DNA from 4 places in the Pseudomonas citronellolis genome. Region 1 is predicted to be linked to each of the others. Evidence: riboswitches for the same ligand, from Rfam matches in the RefSeq annotation. Region 1 holds a riboswitch; each other region holds the start of a gene.

Region 1 (6,069 bases):
CACGGCGTCTTTGTCGGATCTGGTGGCGAGCAGGACGTAGGCCTTGAACGCGGTGCTGACCTTGCGAGCGCCGGCCATGTTGCGGCCGTGGGTAGAGGTTTCCCAGCGAGAATCGAGCATGGTGCGTCCTGTCGGCTAATCGGAAATTTTCTTGTCTTGCAGGGTTCAGTCGTTGAGCACGAGGTGCACCAGCATCACCAGGGTCATGGCCATGAAGGGGGGCAGCACGACGCAGATGAACAGCTCCGGTAGTTCCCGGAGGGCCAGGTAGGGTTGCCCCTGCTGGTAGATGCCGATGATCTCGGCGAGCTTGGCGGAGCATGCGGCGACCCCGGCGCAGAAGTACAGCACGCCGGCGAGCTGGCGGCGGCCGGGCGCGGCCCGTTGCACCAGCAGCCAGGCCAGGAGCATGCCGAGCAGGACCAACCCGGCCAGGCCGAGGGGCGACTGGGCGAAGAGCCTGCCGGCGAGCAGTCCGGCCAGCAGGTAGCCGGCCTCCATCAGGCCGGGCAGGTGCCGCCCGGTCCGGGGTACAGCCAGTGAGAAAACCTTGCTCAATGCGCCTCTCCATAGGCCGCCACCGCCTTGCGGATTTCCTCGCGGGCGTCGTCCAGGCTGCCCCAGCGTTCCATGCGCACCCATTTCCCCGGTTCGAGGGTCTTGTAGTTCTCGAAGAAGTGCTGGATTTGTTTGAGCAGCAGATCGCTCAGGTCGCTGCACTGGCGCACGTTGCTGTACAGGGGACTGAGCTTGTCGTGGGGCACGGCGATGATCTTGGCATCCGGTCCGGCCTCGTCGGTCATGTACATCACGCCGACCGGGCGGCAGCGCAATACCGTACCGGGCGCAACCGGGCAGGGGGCGACGACCAGGATGTCCAGCGGGTCGCCGTCCTCACTTAGGGTGGCGGGAATGAAACCGTAGTTGGCCGGGTAGAACATCGGCGTGCTGAGGAAGCGGTCGACGAACAGTTGGCCGCTGGTCTTGTCCAGTTCGTACTTGATCGGCGCGTGGTTGGCCGGAATCTCGATCACGGCATAGATGTCGTCCGGGACGTCCTTGCCGGCGGGGAGGTCGGTGAAGCTCATATCGTGGTCTCCGTAATCGCCAGGTGGGGGTTGTCGCGCTCGGCCTTGTGTTTGCCCACGGTGCCCATTTCCGCCGGGGTCTTCACGTAGAACAGGGCGAGGTCCTCGGCCTCCAGACGTTCGAACAGACGTTCGCACTCTTCCTCGGAGACGGCCAGGCAGATTTCCATCGGTTGGTCGGCCTGTTCGAAGAAATGATAAGAGTGCAGCCGTCCGGCATGGCCGTAGCCTTCAGCGCCCACCACCAGAGTGGCGCCCTTGATGTTCATGCTTTGCGAAAGCTCGATCAGCCAGTCGGCAGTAGGTTTGCCCCCGTGCTGGCGGCTTTGTTGGGTGAATAGCGTGACTAAGTAGCCTTGCATGGTTGCGTCTCCATCAGCGTCCGTTGAACAGGGAGTAGCTCAGTAATCCCGCGCTAGTGGCCAGCAGCGAGCCCAGTACATGGATAGCGATGGCACCCACCGCCCAGGTCATGCGGCCGGTCTGGAGCAGTGCCATGGTTTCCGCGGAAAAGGTCGAGAAGGTGGTCAAACCACCACAGAAGCCGGTGACGATCAGCAGGCGCCACTCGGGGCTGAGCGTTGGGTTGGCGGCGAAGAAGGCCACGGCCATGCCGATGATGTAGCCGCCGATGAGATTGGCAGCCCAGGTGCCTGGCGGGATGGTGGGAAATAGGGCGTTGAGCTGCAGGCCGAGAATCCAGCGCAGTAAGGCACCCAGCGATGCTCCCAGGGCGATAGCGACAATGGATCTCAGCATGCCGAGCGATCTCCACAGGGGAGATGTTGCCAGGCGGAAGTGGGTGATGCCGGAAGATGTGTGCGTACGAGATGGGAGGCTGGCTTCACGGTCCTGTCCTTGATGGCGGGAAAGACAGGTCGCGCGCCTACGCACCCTGTCCAGGGTTCACGTAGGCATCATCAGCACGAGGGCGGTTATGAGGAGGAATGCCATCTCCTGCCGCGGAAACTAGCATTTTTACCTCTTCCGGGAAAACCCCCTAGGTGGCCGATCGCAGGTGTACAACCCCCTCATGTCGTCAAGCTGGACAAAATCCGTTTCTATCTTTCTCTCCAGCTGTAACCATAAGCTTATATTTTTTCATTCCTTTAAAATGTAACGGTCGTAACATTAGGATTGCACGTCATGACGAACCAGAACTGGCTCCTCCTCACCTACAAGGTCCCTTCCGAGCCCGCCAAGAAGCGCATAGCGCTATGGCGCAAGCTCAAGGGCATGGGCGCTGTGTACCTGCAGAACGGTGTGTGCCTGCTGCCCAAGAACGACGAACACGTGCGCCAGCTGAAGATGCTGGAGCATGAGATCGATGCCATGGCGGGTGACTCGGTAATCCTGGAAACGGTCGCCCTGGACCGGCTGCAGGAGGACAAGGTCGTCGGCCGCTTCAAGGCCGATCGTGACGAGGAATACCGCGAGTTGCTCGACAAGTGCGATGACTTCGAGGCGGAGATCGCCAAGGAAACCGCGGCCTGCCACTTCACCTACGCCGAGCTGGAAGAGAACGACGTCGACCTGAAGAAGCTGCAGAGCTGGTTGGAGAAGATCCGCAAGCTGGATTTCTACGGCGCGCCACTGCTAGTGGAAGCGGAGCAGCGCCTGCAGCACTGCGAAACCTTACTGGATACCTACGCCCAGCGCGTGTTCGAGGCGCAGGACGAAAACCGATGACCTGAAAGAGGTGCTCCATGCAGTTGAAAGTGCTGACGTACAACACCCTATTCGCCGGCCGTGACGGTGCCGATGCCCGTCGGGCCGCGGCACAGATCGGCTTGGTGCGGGAGCTGGAACCCGATGTCTTCCTGATGCAGGAGGCCCGTGGATTCGATGCGAACGGGGGGAACTGGTTGTATGACATGGAGCACCTGTTTCAGATGCGAGGCTTTTTGGCCCTGGCTCCAAGGACAGGGCAGCATCTTGCGATCTTTATTCGGCAACCTCTGAGGCCGCTCTCGTTCGAGAGCGATCCGTCCAACTTTCATCACAGCGTTGCGTCTCTGAGGGTGGCATTGCCCGGGATCGAGCAAAGCCTGCATCTGACGAGTGTTCATTTGTGCCCGAATGGCGTGGATGTCAGGCGCCGTGAGGCTGCCTATCTGGCCGTGCAGGCCATCCCCGGTGAGTATCGGCTCCTTGCAGGGGACTTCAACTCGGCGTCTCCGCATGATCCGGAGCCGCAGGGATTCGATCTGCTGGCTGCCCATCACCGTATTCGCTACGCCGGAGATGGGCGTCACGCTGACAGGACGGTACTTGCAACGCTCGAAACGGCTGGTTGGGTCGATGTAGGGCACCTTCTCCAGCCAGCGCCGACACCCACGGTACCAACGGCGGCATACACCAACGCCGAGTTCGCGCAGATGCGGTGTGACTACGTTCTGGCTACACCAGCCCTCGCCAGTAGGGCCGTCGGCTATCAAGTGATTCGTACACCTGCCACCGACAGTGCCTCCGATCACTATCCGGTCCTGGCGACATTCGAGATTTGACCATGATTCCGCCGACGTTAGTGCAGCGGCTGGGATTACGTGCTCCTTACCATCGAGATCGCATGATGAGCCAGTCTCAAGAACGCCCCTTGGAAAAAAACGACATCCCTCAAAGCAGTACAAGTCGATCGACCTGGCTCAACAGAACCGTCGCGGGGGCGGGGTTGACCAGCGCCCTGGGCGACTTCTGCTACGAGACGACCACCGTGATCCTGCCAGGGTTCCTGGCGGTGCTCGGGGTGCCTGCCGCCGCGTTGGGTACCATCGAGGGGATCGCCGACGCTCTGGCTGCCTACACGAAGATGTTCTCCGGCTACATCGCCGACAAACTGGGGCATCGCAAACTGCTGGTCCTGGTCGGCTACGGGCTGACGCCGGTCGGGCAGGTGCTGCTGGCCCTGGCGCTAGGCTGGCCGCTGATCCTCGTCGGCCGGCTGGTTTCTTGGTTCGGCAAGGGGCTGCGCGGTCCGCTGCGCGATGCCATCGTGATCCAGGCGGTGACCGCCGATACCCGAGGCCGTGCCTTCGGTTTCCATCGGGCGATGGATACGCTGGGTGCAGTCATCGGCCCGCTGCTTGGCGTCGTCCTGTTGGGGTGGGCTCAACAACTCCCCTGGAGCGATGCGAGCGGCCCCTTCCGGCTGGTGCTGTGGCTGAGCGTTATTCCCGGCGTCCTTGCCGTGCTGGCGTTCCTGACTCTGGTCAAGGATCCGCAGCACTCCGCGAACCCCGAGCTGAAGTTCTTCCAGACCCTCAAGGGTCTGCCTCTGCGCTTCAAGCGCTACCTCGGGGCGGTCGGTCTGTTCGGCGTCGGTGATTTCAGTCACAGCCTGTTGATACTCGCCGCCACGCAGTTGCTCAGCAGCACGCTGGGTGTGGTCCAGGCGGCTCAGGTCGCCGGCCTGCTGTATGTCTGGCGCAACCTGGTCCAGGTCCTGACGTCCTATCCCATCGGTGTGTTGGCGGATCGGTTGGGCTCGCTACCGGTGCTTGTCGCAGGGTATGCCCTGGGGGGCTTGACGGCGTTGCTGGCAGCACTGGCCTTCTGGTCGCGGCTGGACAGCGTGCCATTGCTGGTGCTGCTCTTCACCGTTGCGGGCCTATACGTGTCGGTGCAGGAGGCCCTGGAGTCCACCGTGACCGCCGACATGGTGGAGCCGGAAACACTGGCTCTGAGCTACGGTGCGCTCGGCACGGTGAACGGTACGGCGAAGTTCGTTTCGAGCGCTACTGTCGGTTTGCTCTGGACCTCCGTTTCGCCCGTACTCGCTTTTCTGCTGGCGGCGGTACTGATGATCGCCGGTACTGGAGCGTTGGCGCGGATGTCCGGTACTGCCGGACGTTGAGGGGCCTTGCTACGGTGGTGCTGGTGGCGAGTAGCGGTCGTCGCCTGGGGCCAGATTCCCGATCTGCTGGCCGACGTACCAGAGGATTGGAACGGCTGCCAACTGGCTGAGCACGCAGAACGCCACGGTCGCCGCCAGCGAGTGATCGTAGAGGATGCCGATGAGACTGCTGCCGGCAAACCACGCGATGCCGTAGCCGGCGGTGAACAGGCCGAAGGCCGAGGCACGGCGGGTGCTGGGCACCATGGGGGCGACGGCGGCGGGGATGATGGATTCGTGCACGCCCATGCCCATACCCCAGATCGCCGCTCCCCAGAGTGCGCACCAGAAGCCGCCGAGCAGCGTCAGCGGGGCGAAGGCGCTGCTCGCCAGCGTCAGGCCGACCAGCACCTTGAAGCCGTAACGGTCGAACAGGCGGCCGAACAGCAGGGAGCCACAGCCGCTCACGCCCATCGCCACCGCGTAGAAGATTGCTATCCACTGTGTGGGCACGCTGTGGGTGCGGCTGAAGTGGTAGGCCATCAGCGGGTAGTCGGCGAAACCGGCCGCCACCAGCAGGGCGGCGCAGAAGTACAACCAGTAGGTGCGTGGCAGGCCGTTGTGTTGCGCCGGGTTGCCTGGTTCGTTCTCCATGTCCTGGGGGCGCGGGTAGAGCCAGCGCGTCAGCAGCACCAGGCCGATGTTGAGCGCGGCCGGCACCAGCAGCAGGGCGAAGGCGCTGCGGTAGTCCCCCTGGCGGGCGAGTACCGCCGCCACCAGCAGGGGGCCGAGCATGGCGCCGAACTGGTCGAGAGCCTCGTGGATACCGAACGTCCAGCCGTAGCCTCCGACCTGCTTGGCGGCCTGGGCCAGCATCACGTCGCGTGGTGGGTTGCGCACTGCCTTGCCGACCCGTTCCAGCACGATCAGTGCGGCGGCGCTGGGCCAGTCGTGGGTCAGGGCCAGTGCTGGGACGGCGCTCATCTGCAGCAGGTAACCCACGATGCTGATGGGCCAGAACTGCCCGGTGCTGTCGGCGAGCCGGCCCGACACCAGCCTCAGCCCATAGCCGAGCAACTCGCCGAGGCCGGTGACCACGCCGACCATGGTGGCTGTCGCCCCCAGCGTCGCCAGGTACGGCCCGATGCT
Region 2 (7,320 bases), 1.6 Mb from region 1:
GCTGATCCTGATCAGCCGGATCGCCCAGCACACCCACAACCTGCAGGCCGATGCCAAGTGCTCGCTGCTGGTCGGCGAGCGTGGCGCCGACGACATCCAGGCCGCCGGCCGCCTGACCCTGCTGGCCGAGGCCCGGCAACTGGAGGACGTCGAGGAGATCGAGGCCGCGGCGGAGCGCTACTACCGTTTCTTCCCCGGCTCGCGCGACTACCACACGGCCCACGACTTCGACTTCTGGGTGCTGCAGCCGGTGCAGTGGCGCTTCATCGGCGGCTTCGGCGACATCCACTGGCTGGGCGCCGACAGCGTGCCGCTGGCCAACCCCTTCGTCGGCGAGGTGGAGCGGGGCATGGTTGGGCACATGAACCAGGACCACGCCAACGCCATCGTGCATTACCTGGAGCTGGCCGGCCTGCCGGTGGGCGAGGCCCCGGAGCTGGCGGGAATCGATACGGAAGGTTTCCATCTGCGCGTCGGCTCCATCCTCCACTGGCTGCCGTTCCCGGCGCCCTGCGCCAACCCCGGCGAGGTTCGCCAGGCGCTGGTGCAACTGGCGCGGGCGCAGGCCTGGCCGGGTACCGAGGTGATCCAGGCTTGAAATAGGCGGGTGTCGGCGCCAACTACTGAATATCCGGGCCGACGCCCCGCCAAGGACCCCTGAAATGCGAGTTACCCTGTTCTTCCTGCTGCTCTTCCCGCTGATCGAACTGGCCGTGCTGATCAAGGTCGGCAGCGTCATCGGCGTGGGCTGGACCCTCCTGCTGCTCATCGCCGGCGCCTTCCTCGGCGCGGCGCTGCTGCGCGTGGCCGGCCTGGCCACCCTGTGGCGCGCCCGCGAGCGCCTGTCCCGCGGCGAGATGCCCGAGCAGGAAATGCTCGAGGGCCTGCTGATCGCCGTCGGTGGCGCCCTGCTGATGCTGCCGGGCTTCATCAGCGACGTCATCGGCCTGCTCTGCCTGCTGCCGTTCACCCGCAGCCTGCTGCTGGGCGGCCTGCGCCGACGCATGCGCGAGCAGGAAGAGCGGCGCCGCGCCTTCGCCGGCGACCCGTCGGCGCAATCCCGCGGCCCGCATGGGCCGAACGTGATCGAGGGCGAGTTCGAACGCCGCGACAACGATCGTCTGCGCTGAAAATTTTTTCTTCACGGCCTTGAAATGCCCCACGACGACCTCATGTAGCAGGCACCGCAAGGTCCCTGTCATTCGGACAGGCTGTCTTACGCGGCTCGCCCGTCGGGCCGCAAACCGGCGAAGCCGGCTTCAACAAAACCTGCCGGACATCGATCCGGCCGTTGTAAACCACTGTTTGGGAGAGTTACGACTATGAAGCTTCGTCCTCTGCATGATCGCGTCGTCATCCGTCGCAGCGAGGAAGAAACCAAGACCGCAGGCGGCATCGTGCTGCCGGGTTCCGCCGCCGAGAAGCCGAACCGTGGCGAAGTCGTCGCCGTCGGTGCCGGCCGCGTGCTGGACAACGGCGAAGTTCGCGCTCTGGCAGTGAAAGTGGGTGACAAGGTGGTGTTCGGCCCCTACTCGGGCAGCAACGCCATCAAGGTCGACGGCGAAGAACTGCTGGTGATGGGCGAGTCCGAGATCCTCGCCGTCCTGGAAGACTGATCAGTCCGCCCCAACCCCACTGAATTCGATTTAGAGGAAACAGAACATGGCTGCTAAAGAAGTCAAATTCGGCGATTCCGCTCGCAAGAAAATGCTGGTCGGCGTGAACGTCCTGGCCGATGCCGTCAAGGCCACCCTCGGCCCGAAAGGCCGTAACGTGGTGCTGGACAAGTCCTTCGGCGCACCGACCATCACCAAGGATGGCGTGTCCGTCGCCAAGGAAATCGAACTGAAGGACAAGTTCGAGAACATGGGCGCCCAACTGGTGAAAGACGTTGCCTCCAAGGCCAACGACGCCGCCGGTGACGGCACCACCACCGCCACCGTCCTGGCCCAGGCCATCGTCAACGAAGGCCTGAAGGCCGTTGCCGCCGGCATGAACCCGATGGACCTGAAGCGCGGCATCGACAAGGCCACCATCGCCATCGTCGCCCAGCTGAAGGACCTGGCCAAGCCGTGCGCCGACTCCAAGGCCATCGCCCAGGTCGGCACCATCTCCGCCAACTCCGACGAATCCATCGGCCAGATCATCGCCGAAGCCATGGACAAGGTCGGTAAAGAAGGCGTCATCACCGTAGAAGAAGGCTCGGGCCTGGAAAACGAACTGTCCGTCGTCGAAGGCATGCAGTTCGACCGCGGCTACCTGTCGCCCTACTTCATCAACAAGCCGGACACCATGGTGGCCGAGCTGGAAAACCCGCTGCTGCTGCTGGTCGACAAGAAAATCTCCAACATCCGCGAAATGCTGCCGGTGCTGGAAGCCGTCGCCAAGGCCGGCCGTCCGCTGCTGATCGTCGCCGAGGATGTCGAGGGCGAAGCCCTGGCCACCCTGGTGGTCAACAACATGCGCGGCATCGTCAAGGTCGCCGCCGTCAAGGCCCCGGGCTTCGGCGATCGCCGCAAGGCCATGCTGCAGGACATCGCCGTCCTGACCGGCGGTACCGTCATCTCCGAAGAAGTCGGTCTGAGCCTGGAAGGCGCCACCCTGGAGCACCTGGGTAACGCCAAGCGCGTGACCATCAACAAGGAAAACACCACCATCATCGACGGCGCCGGCGCCCAGGCCGACATCGAGGCCCGCGTCGCCCAGATCCGCAAGCAGGTCGAAGAGACCTCCTCGGACTACGACCGCGAGAAACTGCAAGAGCGCCTGGCCAAGCTGGCCGGCGGTGTTGCCGTGATCAAGGTCGGCGCTGCCACCGAAGTCGAGATGAAAGAGAAGAAAGCCCGCGTCGAAGATGCCCTGCACGCTACCCGCGCTGCGGTGGAAGAGGGCGTGGTCCCCGGCGGTGGCGTGGCCCTGGTGCGCGCACTGCAGGCCATCGAAGGCCTGAAGGGCGACAACGAAGACCAGAACGTCGGCATCGCCCTGCTGCGCCGCGCTGTCGAATCCCCGCTGCGCCAGATCGTCGCCAACGCCGGCGACGAGCCGAGCGTGGTGGTCGACAAGGTCAAGCAAGGCTCCGGCAACTTCGGCTTCAACGCCGCTACCGGTGTCTACGGCGACATGATCGAGATGGGCATCCTGGACCCGGCCAAGGTCACCCGTTCGGCCCTGCAGGCCGCTGCCTCCATCGGCGGCCTGATGATCACCACCGAGGCCATGGTTGCCGAAGTGGTGGACGACAAGGCCGCTCCGGCCATGCCGGACATGGGCGGCATGGGTGGCATGGGCGGCATGATGTAAGCCTCCCGGCCCCAGGCTGAGAAATAGCCCCGCTTCGGCGGGGCTTTTTCGTTTCCGGCCCTTTGTGCCAAGATGTGCCGCGCAGGAGATGGCATTCCTCCTTCAACCGCCCCCGTGGCTGATGATGCCTACGCATTTACCTGGACCAGGCGCGTAGGCGTTCGCCTGCGGCCTGTCCGAAAGCCCCTCAAGGACAGGATCATGTGGAAACCCGTTCTCGCCATCGCCCTCGGCGCCGCCATCGGCGCGTTGCTGCGCTGGTACCTCGGCCTCAAGCTGAACAGCCTGATGCCCAACGTCCCTCCCGGCACCCTGGCCGCCAACCTGATCGGCGGCTACATCATCGGCGTCGCCGTCGCCTACTTCGCCAGCGCCCAGGGCATCGCCCCGGAGTGGCGGCTGCTGATCATCACCGGCTTCTGCGGCGGCCTGACCACCTTCTCGACCTTCTCCGCCGAGGTCGTCACCCTGCTGCAGGAAGGCCGCCTGGCCTGGGCCATGGGCGCGGTCGCCGTGCATGTCTGCGGCTCCCTGGCGATGACCCTGCTCGGCCTGTTCACCGGCAACTGGCTGATGGGCAGATGAACCGCCGCGGGGGCGCTGCGAGTTCGCCCCCGCGACTCTTCGCGACACCTCTCCCGCGATCCCCTTCACGCCCCGGCTGGCGCGGCCTGGCGCTTTGTGAAAAAAACGTCAAAGACGCTTAAGTTCCAATTAAGCGAGCTAGTCTAGGGTGCCCTGCAAAGCGGAGAGGAACATGCGGATTCTGTTGGTGGAAGACAACCGGGATATCCTGGCCAACATGGCGGATTACCTGGGGCTCAAGGGTTACACGGTGGATTGCGCGCAGGACGGCCTGTCCGGCCTGCACCTGGCGGCCACCGCGCACTACGACCTGATCGTCCTGGACGTGATGCTGCCCGGCCTGGACGGTTTCACCCTGTGCCGGCGCCTGCGCGAAGACGCGCGGCGCGACACCCCGGTGATCATGCTGACCGCCCGCGACCAACTGGATGACCGCCTGCAAGGCTTCCGCTCCGGCGCCGACGACTACCTGCTCAAGCCCTTCGCCCTGTCGGAGCTGGCCGCGCGCATCGAGGCGGTGCTGCGCCGGACCCAGGGCGGCGGCCGCCGCGAACTGCAGGTGGCGGACCTGAGCTACAACCTCGACACCCTGGAAGTGAACCGCGCCGGCAAGGCGCTCAAGCTCAACCCCATCGGCCTCAAGCTGCTGGCCGTGCTGATGCAGAAGAGCCCCCACGTGGTGCGCCGCGACGTACTCGAGGAAGCCGTCTGGGGCGACGACTGCCCGGACAGCGACAGCCTGCGCAGCCACGTGCACCAACTGCGCCAGGTGATCGACAAGCCTTTCGCCCTGCCGTTGCTGCACACCGTCCACGGTGTCGGCTACCGCCTGGCGGAGGAAACGAATGGAGTATAGGCAGAGCCTTTCCCGCCGGATCGTCTTTGCCTTCGTGTTCATGACCGCGCTGGTCGGCGGCCTGTTTTCCCTGAGCATCGTCGGCGTGGTGCACGTGGTCGAGGAACGCCTGATCTCCCGTGACCTGGGCGGCGAACTGGACCGCATCATCAACGAGGACCTGCACAGCGGCAGGGGCCCGCGGCTGGACCCCGGCATGCGCTTCTTCGTCAGCGACGGCGTCGGCATCTACGCCATGCCGCCGGCGCTGCGGCGCCTGGAGTCGGGCTTCCACGAAGTGTTCGACGGCGAGCTGTCGTTCCACGCGCTGGTGCGCGACACCGACGGCCGCCGCTACGTGCTGCTGCAGGACCAGAGCGATTTCGAGGCGCGCGAGCAGGTGCTGTACGCCGCCGTGGTGACCGGCTACGTGCTCAGCCTGGCGCTGGCCGGCCTGCTCGGCTGGCTGCTCTCGCGCAAGGTGATGGAGCCGGTGGTGCGCCTGGCGCGCCAGGTGCGCCACCGCGACCAGTTGCTGGACCTGGCGCCGCCGCTGGCGCCGGACTACGCCCACGACGAGGTCGGCGAACTGGCCGAGGCCTTCGACTATGCGATCGGCCAACTGCACCAGGTGCTGACCCGCGAGAAGCTGTTCACCAGCGACGTCAGCCACGAACTGCGCACGCCGCTGATGGTGATCGCCACCAGCAGCGAACTGCTTGCCGAGGAACCGGGCCTGAGCCCGAAGGCACGCACCCAGCTGGCGCGGATCGCCAGCGCCAGCGAGGAAATGCGCGACCTGGTACAGACCTTCCTGATGCTGGCGCGCTCGCGCACCAAGGAACTGGACATCGCCCCGCGGGCCGGCCTGCAGCGCATCGCCGACGACCTGGCCGGGCAATGGCGCGGGCCCATCGAGGCCAAGGGGCTGCAGCTGATCTACGAGGTGCAGGGCGTGCCGCCGGAGGAATACAACGCGGCTTTCCTGCGCTCGGTGATGAGCAATCTGTTGCGCAACGCCATGCACTACACGGACGCCGGACATATCCGCTTGCAATTGACCGACAGCGGTTTCGTCGTCGAGGACAGCGGCCAGGGCATCCCCGAGGAGCAGCGCGAACGCATGTTCCAGCCCTTCGTCCGTGGCCCGCAACAGCGCGGCGAGGGCCTTGGCCTGGGCCTTTCGCTGGTGAAGCGAATCTGCGCGGCGGAAGGCTGGGAAGTCGGCCTGACGCCGGCGCAGCCCCACGGATGCCGTTTCGAGGTTCGCCTGGTGGGCGAGCCTTGACGAATTTTTCACATGCGCATGACCGCATGGATACAGAATCACCCTTAGTTTCGTATAAAAAATGAGCAGGAACCCCATCATGAGCGACAAGCCCGTCGAGCTTGAGTTTTCCCAGAAGTACGACCGTCAGCATGCCGAGCGCTACCTGCGCAAGCATCGCAGTGGGCTGTCCCGGAAACTTTCCCATTGGCGCGATGTCCAGATCGCCCGCCAGGCACTCAAGCTGGCCGGCCAGCCGAACCTGGTGCTGGACCTGCCGTGCGGCGCCGGGCGCTTCTGGCCGATGCTGGCCGAGAAGGACAACCGGGTGATCATCGGCGCGGACAATTCCGCCGACATGATCGCCGTGGCCTGCGCCGGCCAGCCGGAGGAGGTTGTCAAACGCGTGCGACCTTTGCAGACTTCGGCGTTCGCCATCGATCTGCCGGACAACGCCGTCGACAGCATCTTCAGCATGCGCCTGATGCACCACATCGGTGAGCCGAGCGACCGCATGACCATGCTGCGCGAGTTCCACCGCGTGACCCGCGACAGCGTGATCCTCTCGCTGTGGGTCGACGGCAACTTCAAGGCCTGGAAACGCCGTCGCGCCGAGGAAGGGCGCAAGAAGCACGCGTACCAGAACCGCTTCGTGATTCCTGCCCGCAGCATCGAGGAGGAGTTCCGCCAGGCCGGTTTCTCGGTGCAGGACCATATCGATTTCGTCCCGCTGGTGCACATGTGGCGGGTCTACATTCTGCGTAAGGAGTAATGATGGGCGCTGATTTGGCAGCTCTGCAGCGAATTTCCGGTGAAGATGCCATCGATCGCTGGTTGCAGATTCCCGGCAAATGGGTAGAGGAGCCGAATCGGCGGCGGGGCGGCGAAAGCGGGGTCCAGCGCGTGCTGACCGACGATGGCCGCCTGCTCTACCGCAAGCAGCAGGTCGGGCATATCTACCGCGACCTGCTGCACCCCTTCGGCTACCCGACCGCCATCCGCGAGCGCGATGCGCTGCAGGCCGCCGCGAGCCTGGGCGTCAAGGTGCCGACCCTGGTCTACGCCGGCTGCCGCAAAGTGGACGGCGAATGGCAGGCGCTGCTGGTCACCGAGTCGCTGGACGGCTACTCGAGCCTGGAAGACTGCTACGCCCGCGGTGACCACGAGCGCTGGGGCGAGGCCGTGCACCAGCGCATCCTGCAGCAGTACGGCAAGACCCTCGCCAGGCTTAACCTGGGCCGCTGGCAGCATGGTTGCCTGTACCTCAAGCATGTCTTCGTCAAGGTCGAGGGCGAGCAGATCGACGTCGCCCTGATCGACCTGGAAAAAG
Region 3 (7,320 bases), 1.0 Mb from region 1:
CGTGAGGTGCTGCGACGTCACGCTGGGCAGACGCTGGTGTTGGTGGGGCATGACAGTATCAATCGGGTTCTGTTGCTGCAGGCGCTGGGGTTGCCGTTGGCGCGGTATTGGCGGTTGAAGCAGGAGCCTTGTTGCGTCAATGAGATTGGCGTTGAGGATGAGGTGTTTACGTTGTATCGGATCAATGAGACCTATCATCTGGTTGGGCTGAAGGCTGAAGGCTGAAGGGGTGAGGCCGTTTTCAACGGCGGATAATCGCGGACGGAGTCCGCTCCTACGGTTCCAGGACGCACGGCTTTTCGTGCTCGCGAACGGTGCTCACCTGTGGTTGCGGTGTTTTGGCTGGACGCCTTTCCCTCTCCCTAACCCTCTCCCTGAAGGGAGAGGGGACCGTTCGGTGCGGTCTGGTTTTCCCGAGTCAGCCGGCAAGCAAGGTGGTTTCCGGCTGAAACCACTCCTTATCTCGGCACGGTCTGGCCCCCTCTCCCTTCAGGGAGAGGGCTGGGGAGAGGGCGCTCTTAAACCAGACACCTACGCCCGTTCGCGAGCAAGCTCGCTCCTACGAAGAGCACCTCGGCGGCTCCAGGGAACCTCGGGCGTAGGAGCGGACTCCGTCCGCGATTGGATTCGCCGGCCACGCCGGACGTCCCGGTGGCACAGCCAACGGCGCAGTATCAGGATGACTCCGAAGTCTCCGCCCGCTCCGAACGGCCCCCTCTCCCTCCGGGAGAGGGCTGGGGTGAGGGGCCGGAATCAACCCAATGCGCCATCGCCAACGGTAAACACGGCTCGCGAGCAAGAACAGGGCGCCGCTTCGCGCCTACGAAAGCAGTGAGCACCTCAATGCCTGGAAGTCGGTGCCTTGCCAGTGGGCGTGCACGCCACCGATTCGTGGGTTTCCTCGCGGGTAACGACCTGGATGTCCAGCGGATCTGCGTAAGCGTCAGCTGGCAGGAGCGTCGCGGTCGGCCTTGCGCTTGCCCACGGTGCCCATTTCCACGGGGGTCTTCACGTAGAACAGGGCGAGGTCCTCGGCCTCCAGGCGTTCGAACAGGCGCTCGCACTCGTCCTCGGTGACGGCCAGGCAGATTTCCACCGGCTGGTCGGCCAGTTCGAAGAAGTGGTAGGAGTGCACCCGCCCGGCGTGGCCGAAACCTTCCGCGCCGACGACCAGGGTGGCGCCCTTGAGCTTCATGCCCCGGGCCAGGTCGACCATCCAGTCGGTGATCAGCTTGCCGCCGTGGCGGCGGCTCTGTTGGGTGAAGAATGTCACCAGGTAGCCTTTCATGATTGCGCCTCCGTCAGCGTGCGCCCAGCAATGTGTAGGTTAGAACGCCCGCGGCGGTCGCCAGCAGCGAACCTACGACGTGCACCGCGATTTCCCCCAGCGCCCAGGCCACGCGGCCGGTCTGCAGCAGCGAGAAGGTTTCCGCGGAAAAGGTCGAGAAGGTGGTCAGGCCGCCGCAGAAGCCGGTGATCAGCAGCAGGCGCCATTCCGGGCTGAGGCTCGGGTTGGCGGCGAAGAAGGCCACGGCCAGGCCGACGACGTAGCCGCCGATCATGTTGGCGGCCCAGGTGCCCGGCGGAATGGTGGGGAACAGGGCGTTGAGCTGCAGGCCGAGGAACCAGCGCAGCAGGCAGCCGATGGAGCCGCCGAGGACGATCACCAGGATGGATTTCAACATGCCGGCGAGCCCCCATGGAAAGAGGGTACGGGCGATGCGGGGGAGGGGAATGGGTGGGGTGTTGCGGTCACGGTCCTGTCCTTTTGCAAAAGGACAGGACGCACACCTACGCACCCTGTCCAGGGTTCACGTAGGCATCATCAGCACGGGGGCGGTTAAAGGAGGAATGCCATCTCCTGGGTTTCAACCCTAGCAGAATCCCGTTGCGTCCGCCGGCGCTTGACGACAGACTTCATCCCTGATTTATTGAAACCGGTTTCATAACCCTTCCCGCAGAAGCGCATACAAAAGGATCGAAAGGGTGAACGACATGCTGCCGCCTGCCCGCGGGCGGATCACCATCAGCGAGGTGGCCCGTGCTGCCGGCGTTTCCAAGGCCACGGTCTCGCGCTACATCGGCGGCGACCGGCAACTGCTCGCCGACGCCACCGCCCAGCGCATCGAGGCGGTGATCGAGCAGCTCGGCTACCGCCCCAACCGCATGGCCAGCGGCCTCAAGCGCGGCCGCACGCGGCTGGTCGGCATGCTCCTGGCGGACATCCGCAACCCTTACTCCATCGCCGTGATGCACGGCGTGGAGACCGCCTGCCGCCAGCACGGCTACAGCCTGGTGGTGTGCAACACCGACCGCGACGACGAGCAGGAGCGCCTGCACCTGGAAGCGCTGCAGTCGTACAACGTCGAAGGCCTGATCGTGAACACCCTCGGCCACCATGCCGGCGAGCTGGCCAGCCTGGCCCGCGAGCTGCCCATGGTGCTGGTGGACCGCCAGCTGGAAGAGCTGCGCTCCGACCTGGTGGGGCTGGACAACGCCGATGCCGTGGAGCAGGCCCTGGACCACCTGCAGGCCCGCGGCTACCGCGACATCCTGGCGGTCAGCGAGCCGCTGGACGGCACCAGCTCGCGGCAGGAGCGGGTGGCCGCCTTCCAGGCCTCCATCGCCCGCCGGCCCGGCCTGCGCGGCCAGGTGCTGGAAACCGGCGGCGACCTGCGCGGGCAGCTGGCCGCCTTCCTCGCCGGCGCCGGGCACGGCCCGCAGGCGCTGTTCACCTGCAACGGCGTGGCCACCCTGTGCGCCACCCGCACTCTGCACGAGATGGGCGTGCGCCTGTTCGACGACGTCGGCCTGCTGGCCCTCGACGAACTGGACTGGTACCCCCTGGTCGGCGGCGGCATCACCGCCCTGGCCCAACCCACCGAACGCATCGGCCAGGCGGCCTTCCAGTGCCTGCTGGAACGCCTGCAGGGCGCCACGCTGCCGGCGCGGCGTCTGGACCTGCGCGCCGAACTCATCGTCAGAGGCTCCACCCCAGCACGCGGCTGAAACCGGGGCGGCGCGGCGCCGCGATGGTTTTCGGTCAGAAATGAAACCGGTTTCATCCGGCTGAACGAGAAGGACAAGAACAATGCACGCGAACCCCGTATCCATCAGCCTGTCCAGTTTCGGCGCCGATGCCGTGCGCCAGCGGGGCCAGGCCGCCTACCTGGCGCTGCTGGCCGAGGCCGGCGCGAGCCGCGTCGAATGGCGCGAAGAACTCTTCGACGCGCTGCCCGATGCCGCCACCCTGGCCGCGGCCAGCGCCGCCCAGGGCCTGGAAAGCCTGTACTCGGCGCCGCTGGAGCTGTGGCGCGCCGACGCCAGCCTGGAGCCGGCGGTGGCCGAACGCCTGCGCCTGGCAGGGGAGGCCGGCGCCGTGGCGCTGAAGGTTTCCCTCGGCCACTACCGCGACGAATGCGACCTGGAGGCCCTGCGCCCCTTGCTGGCGCAGGGGCCGGCGCTGCTGGTGGAGAACGACCAGACCGCCCAGGGCGGCCGCGTCGAGCCGCTGCTGCGCTGCTTCCGCCGCGCCGCCGAGCTGGGCCTGCCGCTGGCCATGACCTTCGACATCGGCAACTGGCATTGGCAGGGCGAGTCGCCGCAGCAGGCCGCGCGCCTGCTCGGGCCCTGGGTGCGCTACGTGCATTGCAAGGCGGTGCGCCGCCGCGAGGACGGGCGCCTGGTGGCCATACCACCGCAGCCCGCCGACCTCGACGAGTGGGAGGCGCTGCTGGCGCGCTTCGCCCCCGGCGTGCCGCGCGCCATCGAATACCCGCTGGCCGGCGACGACCTGGCCAGCCTGACCCGCGAGCAGGTCGCGCAACTGGCGCAGTTGGGCCGCGCCGCGGAGGTGCGCCATGGCTGAACACGACGTGCTCTGCTTCGGCGAGACCATGGCCATGTTCGTCGCCGAGCAGTGCGGCGACCTGGCCGAGGTGGAAGGCTTCGGCAAGCGCATCGCCGGCGCCGACAGCAACGTGGCCATTGGCCTTGCGCGCCTGGGCCTGCGGGTGAACTGGCTGAGCCGGGTGGGCGACGACAGCCTGGGCCGCTTCGTGCTCGCCAGCCTGCGCCGCGAGGGCCTGGACTGCGACGGCGTGGAAGTGGACACGCAGCATCCCACCGGCTTCCAGCTCAAGGCCCGCTGCGACGACGGCAGCGACCCGCGGGTGGAATACTTCCGCCGCAACTCCGCGGCCAGCCGCATGTCGCCGGCGCTGCTGCGCCCGGGCCTGCTGCGCGCCCGCCACCTGCACGCCACGGGCATAGTACCGGCGCTCTCGGCGAGCTGCCGCGAGCTGTCCCACCAACTGCTGGACGCCATGCGCGCCGCCGGCCGCAGCGTGTCCTTCGACCCCAACCTGCGCCCCTCGCTGTGGCCGGACCGCGCCACCATGGTGCGCGAGATCAACGCCCTGGCGTCCAAGGCCCACTGGGTGCTGCCGGGGCTGGAGGAGGGCCGCCTGCTGACCGGCCGCCAGTCGCCCGAGGCCATCGCCGGCTTCTACCTTGAGCAGGGCGTGGAATGCGTGGCCATCAAGCTCGGCGCCGAGGGCGCCTACTTCCGCGATGCCGACGGCCGCGAAGGCGTGGTGCCGGCGCAGCCGGTGGCGCGGGTGGTGGACACCGTGGGCGCCGGCGACGCCTTCGCCGTGGGCGTGATCAGCGCCCTGCTGGAAGGCTGCGACCTGCGCCACGCGGTGGCCCGCGGCAACTGGTGCGGCAGCCGCGCGGTGCAGTCGCGCGGCGACATGGAAGGCCTGCCCCTGCGCCACGAACTCGAAGCCCACGACGCCCGCCTGCGCGCCTGAACCCCGAAACCGCCGGCCCGGCCGGCACCTGTTGCGACAAGAACAACAAGCTCAGGAGAAATGCCATGCAGATCGACCGACTCGCCCCACGCCGCTGGTGGCACATCATGCCCATCGTCTTCGTCACCTACAGCCTGGCCTACCTGGACCGCGCCAACTACGGCTTCGCCGCCGCCTCCGGCATGGCCGAGGACCTGAACATCACCCCGGCGCTGTCCTCGCTGCTGGGCGCGCTGTTCTTCCTGGGCTACTTCTTCTTCCAGGTGCCCGGCGCCATCTACGCCGAGAAGCGCAGCGTGAAGAAGCTGATCTTCGCCAGCCTGATCCTCTGGGGCGGCCTGGCCACGCTCACCGGCATGGTCCGCGATGTCTATCTGCTGGTGGGCATCCGCTTCCTGCTGGGCGTGGTGGAGGCGGCGGTGATGCCGGCCATGCTGGTCTACCTCTGCCACTGGTTCACCCGCGCCGAGCGCTCGCGGGCCAACACCTTCCTGATCCTCGGCAACCCGGTGACCATCCTCTGGATGTCGGTGCTCTCCGGCTACCTGGTGAGCCAGTTCGACTGGCGCTGGATGTTCATCATCGAGGGCCTGCCGGCGGTGCTCTGGGCCTTCATCTGGTGGCGCCTGGTGGATGACCGCCCGGCCCAGGCCAAGTGGCTGGACGAGGCCGAGAAGGCCGCGCTGCAGCGCGCCCTGGCCGCCGAGCAGCAGGGCATCAAGCCGGTGAAGAACTACCGCGAGGCGTTCCGCTCGCCCAAGGTGATCGTCCTCTGCCTGCAGTACTTCTGCTGGAGCATCGGCGTGTACGGCTTCGTGCTCTGGCTGCCGTCGATCCTCAAGCAGGCCTCGGGCCTGGACATCGTCAGCGCCGGCTGGCTGTCGGCGCTGCCGTACCTGGTGGCGGTGCTGGCGATGCTCGGGGTGTCCTGGGCCTCGGACCGCCTGCAGAAGCGCAAGCGCTTCGTCTGGCCGCCGCTGCTGGTCGCGGCCCTGGCCTTCTACGGCTCCTACGCGCTGGGCAGCCAGCACTTCTGGGCCTCCTACGCGCTGCTGGTGATCGCCGGCGCCTGCATGTACGCGCCCTACGGGCCGTTCTTCGCCATCGTCCCGGAAGTGCTGCCGAGCAACGTCGCCGGCGGCGCCATGGCGCTGATCAACAGCATGGGCGCGCTGGGCTCGTTCTCCGGCTCCTGGCTGGTGGGCTACCTCAACGGCGCCACCGGCGGGCCCGGCGCCTCCTACCTGTTCATGTGCGGCGCGCTGCTGGCGGCCGTCGCCCTGACCGCCATCCTCAACCCCTCGCAGAAAGCCGAGCGCCTTCGTCCGGCGCTGGGCCACTAGGAAGATCCGACCATGAAGAAACGCATCGTCCTCTACAAGCGCCTGTCCGACGCGCTGATGCAGCGCCTGCAGGCCCACGCCGAGGTGACCCTGATCGAGGACCCGGCCGCCGACGGCCTGGCCCGCCTGCGCGCGGCGCTGCCCGGCGCCCAGGGCCTGCTGGGCGCCAGCCTGCGCCTGGACGCCGGGCTGCTGGACCTGGCGCCGCAGCTGGAGGTGGTCTCCAGCGTCTCGGTGGGCGTGGACAACTACGACATCGCCGAGTTGGAGCGCCGCGGGGTGCTGCTCACCAACACCCCCGACGTGCTCACCGAGACCACCGCCGACACCGGCTTCGCCCTGCTGCTGGCCAGCGCCCGGCGGGTGGCCGAGCTGGACCGCTGGATCCGCGCCGGGCACTGGCAGGCCGGCATCGGCCCGGCGCAGTTCGGCTGCGACGTGCATGGCAAGAGCCTCGGCATCGTCGGCATGGGCCGCATCGGCGAGGCCCTGGCGCGCCGCGCCCAGGCCGGATTCGGCATGCGGGTGCTGTACAGCGCGCGGCGGCCGCGGCCGGAGGTGGAGGCCCGCTACGGCGCGCGCCACCTGTCGCTGGATGCGCTGCTGGGCGAGGCCGACTTCGTCTGCCTGTGCGTGCCGCTGAGTGCCGAGACGCAAGGGCTGATCGGCGAACGCGAACTGGCGCTGATGAAACCCTCTGCCATCCTGGTGAACATCTCCCGCGGCCGCGTGCTGGACGAGGAGGCGCTGCTGCGGGCCCTGCGCGAGCGGCGCATCCGCGGCGCCGGCCTCGACGTGTTCGTGCGCGAGCCGCTGCCGGCGGATTCGCCGCTGCTGCGGCTGGACAACCTGGTGGCGACGCCGCACATCGGCTCGGCCACCGAGGAAACCCGCGAGGCCATGGCCCGCTGCGCGGTGGACAACCTGCTGGCGGCACTGGCCGGCGAACGCCCGGCGAACCTGGTCAACCCCGGCGCCTGGGCGCGTCGATCCGGTTGAACTGCCAGCTTTGCACCCGGTCCGACCCGTGACCGCCCCTCAGCCTGCAAGGACCTGCCCATCATGATCAAACCCGCCGCCCTGACCCTGCTGCTGTGCGCCGGCACCGGCCTGTTCGCCGGGCCGGCCGGCGCCGCCCAGCAATACGACCTGCTGGTCGGCAC
Region 4 (7,320 bases), 1.0 Mb from region 1:
ATGTGGTGCTCCTCGGCGTAGCGCACGATCTGCTCGGCCGGGCGGCCCACCGAGACGTGGGTGGTCGGCCGTTCCTCGACCGGCAGGCGGCTGTAGCCCAGCAGCTTGAAGGCGTGGTGGAAATGCGCGCGGGAGCGCTCGATCACCGCCTCGGTCTCCACCTCGTCGCCGAACTCCGGCGGCTGCGCCACCGAGAGGATGTGCAGGCCGGCGCCGAAGCGTTCGGCCAGCTCGTTGGCGAAGTTCAGGGCCAGCTCCGCCGCGGTGGAGGCGTCGTAGGCCACCAGGATGCGCTTGATCATGCTTCACCTCCTCTGCGCCGCGTCTGCGGGCGCAAGTCGTCGTGGCGCGCGGGCTCTGCCGGCGGGGCGGCGCCCTCCTCCTGCGGGTCGCCCTTGGGCAGCAGGTGCCGGGGCAGGAAGAAGGCGTTGGCGATCAGCGTCGGCACCACAGCGCTGCCGATTACCGCGGCCACCAGCGCCGAATACTGGCCCTGGTCGATCAGCCCGTGGGCCAGGCCGAACAGCGCCGAGATGGTGCCGAAGGTCAGCCCGGTGGACATCAGCAGCGTGGTGTAGGCCCCCTCCCGGCGCGGCGAGCCGTAGACCAGGCAGGTGGGGTACACGCCCACCAGCTTGCTGAGCATCTTCACCAGCAACAGCAGCACGAAGGCCGCGGGCGCGACGGCCAGGGTCGGCAGCGACACCAGCGAGCCGGCGCGGATGAAGTAGAACGGCGTCAGCAGGCCGAAGGTCAGGGTGCGCAGGCGGCGGATCAGCGCGTGGTCCTTGCCCACGGTGCCGGCCAGCACCATGCCGATCAGGTAGGCCGGCAGCACCGCCTCGCTGCCGGCCCAGGTCGCCGCCGCGCCCAGGCCGAACAGGCAGAGCATGAGGAACTTGGCCTCCAGCTCCGAAGGGCGGCCGCCGAAGCGGCGGAAGAAGCGCGGGGTGAGCCACGGCAGCAACAGCGCGGCCAGGACCAGGGCCCCGGCGAAACCGGCGGTCTTCAGGGTGAAGGGGGCGAAGATCAGCCCCAGGGCGATCACCGTGGCCAGGTCGTTGACGAAGCAGGCGGCCAGCACGATCTTGCCGTACTCGCTGGTGTTCAGCCCCAACTCCAGCATCACCGCGTAGACCACCGCCACCGAGGTGGTGGACATGGCGATGCCGGCCAGCCAGCTGGCCTGCGCGTCCCAGCCCAGGCCCCAGCGCGCCAGCGCCGCGCAGCCGAGGAAGGGCACCACGAAGCCGACCAGGCCGATGACCGTGGCCTGCTTCCAATGCGTGCGGAACACCTTCGGGTCCAGCTCGGCGCCGGCCAGGAAGGTCAGCAGGATGGCCCCGGCGCCGGAGAGGAACTTGATCCAGCTGGCGTCGCCCTGCAGCACCGCCATGCCCAGCAGCGCGCCGATGATCAGCTGGGCGATGGTCCCCACGACGATTTCCGACAATGCCGTGGCGATGCGCAGGAAGATCGACACCAGCGTCGCCAGCAGCGCCAGCCCCAGCCACAGGGCGGCCTGGGCCCAGATCTCAGTCATGGCGGCGGCTCCGCTGAAGCCGGGGGACGGCGCGGAGCGCAAGAGGAAAAGCGGCGGAACGGGATGGGTTGGGCATGTTCGCTGTCCACGGGCAAACCATGGACAGCAGAACAATGCCTACGCCGCCCATGAAGGGTTATGCGTAGGCATCATCAGCCGGGGGGCGGTTAGAGGAGGAATGCCATCTCCTGCCTAACGACATTAGCAAAGCCTTGGGAAAATGCACGCCCCTAGTGGCTGCCGCCCAGCAGGTCGAAGGAGTCGAGCAGGCGCCAGGCGATTTCCGGGGTGCGTTCCAGGCCCCGGCGGATGGCCGCGGGGATGGCCTGGCGAGTCTTGCGGCACAGGCCGGGCTGCGCGGCGATGCGGATGTCGAGACCGCGCATGCTGCGCACCTCGTTGAAGCCGGGGGCGATGCTCAGGCGCAGGCCGAGCTGTTCGTACATGCGCTGCTGCATGTGCTGCAGGTCGGCCAGGTCCTTGAGCTGTTCCAGGCGCTGTACCAGGCGCTGCTCTTCCTGGCGGGTGAGCAGGAGGATGCGGATGTCACCATGGGGCTCGGCCAGCAGCGCCTCGCGCCCGCAATCGCAGGCGCCCGGCGGGCAGGGTTGGCGGAGGGGGAGCTGGCCGTTCATGGCGTCGAGCATAGCGATTCGGCCGGTTCCGCGCCGCTACCCTTCGTGAAAATTCCCACGCTGAAATCGCCTTGAGGTCCTACGAGGGCGCTGGATAGATTCCGCCCTGCCGCAACCTTGTTGTGGTCGGGGGTAGGATCCCGCAGTAAAGGGTGGTGCGTCGTAGCCGTGAGAGCAGTCGGTCCATCGTTGTATGCACTCACGTTCCATGGCGGGCCGTCCGGGGAGGCCTTCGGGCCTGCCGTCTCCTTTGCTGCGGTATCCTACCCCCGTACGGTCCGCCTCCCTTTTCCGGGAGGCGGCTCTTGATCCCGCTCAGGAGCAATGGAACATGCACTATCCGTACTTCGCCCTCCACACCCTGGAGGCGCACCATGACTGACCTGCAACCCGTCACCACCCTCTCGCAACCCCACGACGACGTGCTGTTCGTCGACGCCAGCGCCCCCGCCGAGCATCTGTACGAGGCCGCCGAGCGTCGCCTGATAGCCCTGGAAGACCTGCTCTGCCTGCTGGCGGACTGCCCCGACGAAATGCCGCTGGTACAAGGCCAGGCCCGACTGGTCTCGGCCCTGCTGCCGATGGCGGCGGAAGCGCGGCAACTCTACCGACTGGCCCAGAGCCGGAGCTGAGCGCCTCTGGGCGCTTGCGTGCGGGGCGGCGCAGCAGTGCCGCCCCGCGCTTCACGAGCTGGCCGGCCCCTCGGACAGCAGGCGGCAGCCCTGGCGGCGGATTTCGATGTTCGGATAGATCGGCGGCCGCGCCTCGCCGCTGGCCCGCAAGGCCTCCACACGCTCCAACGCCTCCTCGATGCGCTGCAACGGCAACGCGGCGATCTGCGCCGGCGCCAGGTCCCACCAGCGGCTGGCATGCAGGCGCTCGCAGATGTCCGGCGGGAAGCGGTAGCGCACCACCTTGGCCGGCGAGCCGGCGACTATGGCGTAGGGCGGCACGTCGCGCGTCACCACCGACATGGCGGCCACCACGGCGCCGTCGTGGATCTTCACCCCGCTCATCACCACTGCGCCCTCGCCGATGAAGGCGTCGTTGCCGATCCAGGTGTCGGCGTCGGTGTCCTCGTAGCGCTGGCGCGGCGTGTCGTAGCGGTCGAACACGCCCGGCTCGTACTGCACCGAGCTGGTGCTCAGCCAGTCCATCGGGTGCGCCCGGGCGGCCAGGCCGATGCGGCAGAGCTGGCCGGTGGAGCTGAAGCGGCCGATGTGCGAAATGCGGTGGAAGCTGGTGGCACGGATGGTGGAAAAGGCGCCGATGTGCATCTCGTCCCGGTAGATCTTGAACTCCGCCTCGCCGATGCTGCCCGGCGCCTCGACCAACAGGCGCTTGCCGCGCCCCAGGCGGCTGACGCCGCTGCGGAATTCGATGTCGTAGCCTTCCAGCCAGTGCTTCCAGTGACTGTTGCGCCAACGCTTCAACATGGGGTCCGTGATCCTTTGTATGTTTTCCGATACGGACCTCTGACAGGCGGGATGGCTGCAAGGTTCGCTCGAAATGGATCACGCGGCGGCCGTGGTGGCGGCGCCCTGCCCTCCGGCCAGCACGCGGCAGCCCTGGCGGCGTATTTCCACCCGGGGGAATAGCGCGTCCTGCGCCTCGCCGCTGGCGCGCAAGGCCTCGATGCGCTCCAGGGCGTCCTCGATGCGGTTCATCGGCAGGGCCGCGACCTGTTGCGGCGCCAGGTCCCACCAGCGGCTGGCCTGCAGGCGTTCGCAGATGTCCGGCGCGAAACGGTAGCGCACTATCTTCGCCGGCGAGCCGGCGACGATGGCATAGGGCGGCACGTCGCGGGTCACCACCGACATAGCGGCCACCACGGCGCCATCGTGGACCTTCACCCCGCTCAGCACTGCCGCGCCCTCGCCGATGAAGACGTCGTTGCCGATCCAGGTATCGCTGTCGCCCACGCTTTCGTAGCGCAGCCGCGGCGCGTCGAAACGGTCGAAGAAGCCCGGCTCGTACTGCACGGAGTTGGTGCTCAGCCAGTCCAGCGGGTGGGCCCGCGCGCCGAGGCCGACGCGCGAGTCCTGGCCAGTGGTGACATAGCGGCCGATGTGCGACACGCGGTGGAACAGCGTCTTGCGCAATACGGCAAAGGCGCCGATGTGCAGTTCCTGGTCACGCAGCTTGAAATCGGCCTCGCCGATGCGCGCGGGGGCCTCGACGATCAGGCGCTTACTGCGCCCCAGCTGGCTGACGCCGCTGCGGAACTCGGTATCGTGCCGTTCCAGCCAACGTTTCCAGTAGCTGTCGCGCCAGGTCTTGAACATGAAGGTCGGGCCTTGCCGTTTGTAAGGGGGCCGGCATTTTACTGTACCTGTGCGTACATGGCAGGCCTGCGCCGAAGTTTTCAGCGCGGCGCAACCGGTCAACTGCGAGCGATGCTCTCACGCGAAGAAAGCGCCCCCAGCGCCTACCGCTCGGCCGGCCGCCGCCGCCGACGCCGCCAGCGGCGTAGGCTGGTGCGAGAACAAGAGGAGGATACGAGCATGCGGCACCACAGCCACCCGGATTTCCACCTGCACGAGGCGCGCCGCGCCATGCTGCTGCGCTGGGCGCAGATGGCGCAATGGTTCGGCCTGGTGATGATCCTGCTGACCATCGGCCTGGCGGCCCTGGGCGACAGCCTGGAAGACCCCACCGCCACCAGCATCATCACCCTGTGCGGCGCCTTGGGCCTGGCGGCGCTGATCCCGGCGCGGATGATCCTGGCGCACTACCAGAAGCAGGACGAGCGCGACGGGCAGCCCTAGCCGAAGCGCACGCAGTAGATCGGCGGCAGGTGCGCGGACAGGCATTCCCAGCGCTCGCCGCCGTCCTCCGACAACCACAGGCCGCCGGTGGTCGAGCCCATGGCCAGGCGCTCGCCGTCGTCGTCCACGGCCAGGCCGTGGCGGTACACCAGGTCGTAGCACGGACCCTGGGGCAGGCCGTGGTCCAGGGCCTGGAAGCTCTGGCCGCCATCCTCCGTGCGGTTGACCAAGAATCGCCCGGCCACCGGGATGCGGCAGATGTCCTTCGTCGCCGGGACGAACCAGGCGGTGTCCGGCCGCGTGGGGTGCACGGCCACGGCGAAGCCGAAGCTGGACGGTTGCGCCGGCACGTCGCGCCAGTGGGCGCCGCCATCGCTGGAAACGAAGATGCCGTTGTGGTGCTGCACCCACAGCCGGTCCGGCCGCGCCGGGCAGTGCACCAGGCGGTGCGGGTCCTGGATGGCGCCCTCCTCGCGCAGGTCCGGCGGCATGTAGTCGGCGTACATGCCGGCGGTGGTGTTGCGCCAGCTGGCGCCTTCGTCGTGGCTCTGCCAAACGCCGCCGCAGGACACCCCGACGGTGAGGTGGCGGCTGTCGCGCGGGTCGACGCTGATGGAATGGATGCCCGGCCAGTCGTAGCCGCCGCCGAACCAGCGGGCGCGTTCGGGGCGGTCCCACAGCGGGCGATTGAGCGTCCAGCTGTCGCCATGGTCGTCGCTGCGGAACAGGCCGCCGGGGATGGTCCCGGCCCAGAGGGTGCCGGCCTGGTCGGTGCCGCCGGTCTCCAGGCACCAGATCAGCTGCAGGCTCCAGGGCGCCTGCGGGGCCTCGCCTTCGGCCGGTGGCGGTAGCGGGTCCGGCTGCGGCGGGTAGACCGGCACCGCGCATTCCTGCCAGTCGCCGCCGCAGGGCTTGCGCCACAGCTTGCAGCCGAAGTGGCCGAGGTCCAGGGCGGCGTAGAGGGTGTCGTCGCGGGGGTCGGCCAGCAGCATGTTCACCGGCTCGCCGAGGAAGTCCTGGCCCGCCTCGTGCCAGGTGCCGCGATCCTGCAGGAAGCTGAACAGGCCCTTGCGCGTGGCCACCAGCAGTCGGTCTTCCATCTGCCCTCCTCCGGGTTTCAGCCGCCGGACAGCGCCTGCACCACGTATACCTCGCTGTCGTCCGCCACCACGTCGCCCAGGCCCCGGCGGTCGCGCAGGCGCAGGCCGTCGATGAACACGGTGACATGCCGGCGCAGGCCACCCTGGTCGTCCAGCAGGTAGCCGCGCAGGCGCGGATGCCGGGCGAACACGCCCTCCAGCAGGCCGCCGAGGGTGGCGCCGGGCAGGTCCTGCTCGGGCACTTCGACGTGGCGCTGGATGGACGGGGCGAAGACGATATGGGCCATGGGCTGCGCGGCGTGACGGGTTTCGCTCAGTTTAGGCGGCAGGGCCGGCGCTGGCGGCGCGGATCGACCGGGCGGCAATCAGTTTCGATTTCGCTCAAGTGAGTTCAACTAGATTCACATTTAAAGCACCCATCTCCTGTGCGAGTCTCCGGGCATCGTCCCCCACGCAGCCACCCATGCACCTTCTGCAACAGCACTTCGCCGCCGCCAGCGCCTCCGCCTCCCAGGCAGAGCCCCTGCGCCTGCCGCGCGAACGCTGCCGCTGGCTGCGCCTGCAACCCCTCTCGCTGCCGCTGGAGCTGGCCTTCTGGGCGCTCTGGCACTGCCGACACGCGCGTCCACCGGATAGCACCGCACGCTGACGGGCGCCCCGCGCCCGCCCCTTTGCTGGAACTACGCTGAACGCAGGCGTCCGACACTGCGCGAGTTGGCGTAGCCATTGCATCGCCTGCCCTGCCGCAGCCCGGCCGCGCAGGCCATCAGCGCGCCCATTGGCGCTATGCGAGAACATCGATGAAATTCGCCCCTGTGCAAGAGGCCCAGGCCTTCCTGGCTGCCAACCCCGACATCGAGATGGTCGAGCTGTTCATCCTCGACGCCAACGGCGTGCCCCGCGGCAAGCTGCTGCACCGCGAGGAACTGCTGGCGGTCTACGAGTCCGGCCGGCCCTTGCCGAGCACCATTCTCGGCCTGACCCTGCACGGCGACGACGTGGAGGATTCCGGGCTGGTGTGGGAGGTCGGCGACATCGACTGCCGCGCCTACCCGCTGGCCGGCAGCCTGGTGCGCCTGCCCTGGCGGCAGATTCCCACGGCCACGGTGCAAGTCAGCATGCACCCGGTCGAAGGCAAGCCGGCGGACATCGCCGACCCGCGCCACGTACTGGTCAAGGTGATCGACGAACTGAAGGCCTCCGGCTACCACCCGGTGATGGCCTGCGAGCTGGAGTTCTACCTGCTGGACGCCAAGCGCGACGCCAACGGCCGC

Evidence for each region. A riboswitch is a leader RNA that binds a small molecule or an ion and turns the genes downstream of it on or off. The one in region 1 is predicted to bind fluoride.
Region 2: it holds a riboswitch for fluoride, as region 1 does, so the genes downstream of both, crcB (fluoride efflux transporter CrcB) here and crcB (fluoride efflux transporter CrcB) in region 1, are expected to answer to the same signal.
Region 3: it holds a riboswitch for fluoride, as region 1 does, so the genes downstream of both, crcB (fluoride efflux transporter CrcB) here and crcB (fluoride efflux transporter CrcB) in region 1, are expected to answer to the same signal.
Region 4: it holds a riboswitch for fluoride, as region 1 does, so the genes downstream of both, PcP3B5_RS16965 (cation:proton antiporter) here and crcB (fluoride efflux transporter CrcB) in region 1, are expected to answer to the same signal.

Annotation. Positions count from the first base shown of each region.
Region 1 is NZ_CP014158.1:2,890,163-2,896,231, forward strand. It holds gene PcP3B5_RS31820 (hypothetical protein) at 1-120, opposite strand, end outside; gene PcP3B5_RS12785 (hypothetical protein) at 166-558, opposite strand; gene ppa (inorganic diphosphatase) at 555-1,088, opposite strand; gene PcP3B5_RS12795 (DUF190 domain-containing protein) at 1,085-1,450, opposite strand; gene crcB (fluoride efflux transporter CrcB) at 1,464-1,847, opposite strand; fluoride riboswitch at 1,993-2,055, opposite strand; gene PcP3B5_RS12805 (Chromate resistance protein ChrB) at 2,235-2,777, shown strand; gene PcP3B5_RS12810 (endonuclease/exonuclease/phosphatase family protein) at 2,795-3,595, shown strand; gene PcP3B5_RS12815 (MFS transporter) at 3,685-4,941, shown strand; gene PcP3B5_RS12820 (MFS transporter) at 4,951-6,069, opposite strand, start outside.
Region 2 is NZ_CP014158.1:1,337,851-1,345,170, forward strand. It holds gene PcP3B5_RS06110 (HugZ family pyridoxamine 5'-phosphate oxidase) at 1-598, shown strand, start outside; gene PcP3B5_RS06115 (FxsA family protein) at 663-1,130, shown strand; gene PcP3B5_RS06120 (co-chaperone GroES) at 1,323-1,616, shown strand; gene groL (chaperonin GroEL) at 1,663-3,303, shown strand; fluoride riboswitch at 3,379-3,441, shown strand; gene crcB (fluoride efflux transporter CrcB) at 3,505-3,888, shown strand; gene PcP3B5_RS06135 (response regulator transcription factor) at 4,061-4,744, shown strand; gene PcP3B5_RS06140 (sensor histidine kinase) at 4,734-6,011, shown strand; gene PcP3B5_RS06145 (class I SAM-dependent methyltransferase) at 6,091-6,762, shown strand; gene PcP3B5_RS06150 (lipopolysaccharide kinase InaA family protein) at 6,765-7,320, shown strand, end outside.
Region 3 is NZ_CP014158.1:3,904,156-3,911,475, reverse strand. It holds gene PcP3B5_RS16950 (histidine phosphatase family protein) at 1-225, shown strand, start outside; gene PcP3B5_RS16945 (DUF190 domain-containing protein) at 944-1,288, opposite strand; gene crcB (fluoride efflux transporter CrcB) at 1,302-1,685, opposite strand; fluoride riboswitch at 1,810-1,871, opposite strand; gene PcP3B5_RS16935 (LacI family DNA-binding transcriptional regulator) at 1,996-3,009, shown strand; gene PcP3B5_RS16930 (hypothetical protein) at 3,092-3,868, shown strand; gene PcP3B5_RS16925 (sugar kinase) at 3,861-4,814, shown strand; gene PcP3B5_RS16920 (MFS transporter) at 4,880-6,157, shown strand; gene PcP3B5_RS16915 (2-hydroxyacid dehydrogenase) at 6,170-7,156, shown strand; gene PcP3B5_RS16910 (lactonase family protein) at 7,220-7,320, shown strand, end outside.
Region 4 is NZ_CP014158.1:3,912,508-3,919,827, forward strand. It holds gene PcP3B5_RS16960 (universal stress protein) at 1-302, opposite strand, end outside; gene PcP3B5_RS16965 (cation:proton antiporter) at 299-1,543, opposite strand; fluoride riboswitch at 1,680-1,741, opposite strand; gene PcP3B5_RS16970 (hypothetical protein) at 1,774-2,190, opposite strand; gene PcP3B5_RS16975 (hypothetical protein) at 2,553-2,810, shown strand; gene PcP3B5_RS32385 (CatB-related O-acetyltransferase) at 2,862-3,614, opposite strand; gene PcP3B5_RS32390 (CatB-related O-acetyltransferase) at 3,693-4,463, opposite strand; gene PcP3B5_RS16990 (hypothetical protein) at 4,683-4,946, shown strand; gene PcP3B5_RS16995 (WD40/YVTN/BNR-like repeat-containing protein) at 4,943-6,046, opposite strand; gene PcP3B5_RS17000 (MoaD/ThiS family protein) at 6,064-6,333, opposite strand; gene PcP3B5_RS17005 (hypothetical protein) at 6,510-6,695, shown strand; gene PcP3B5_RS17010 (glutamine synthetase family protein) at 6,847-7,320, shown strand, end outside.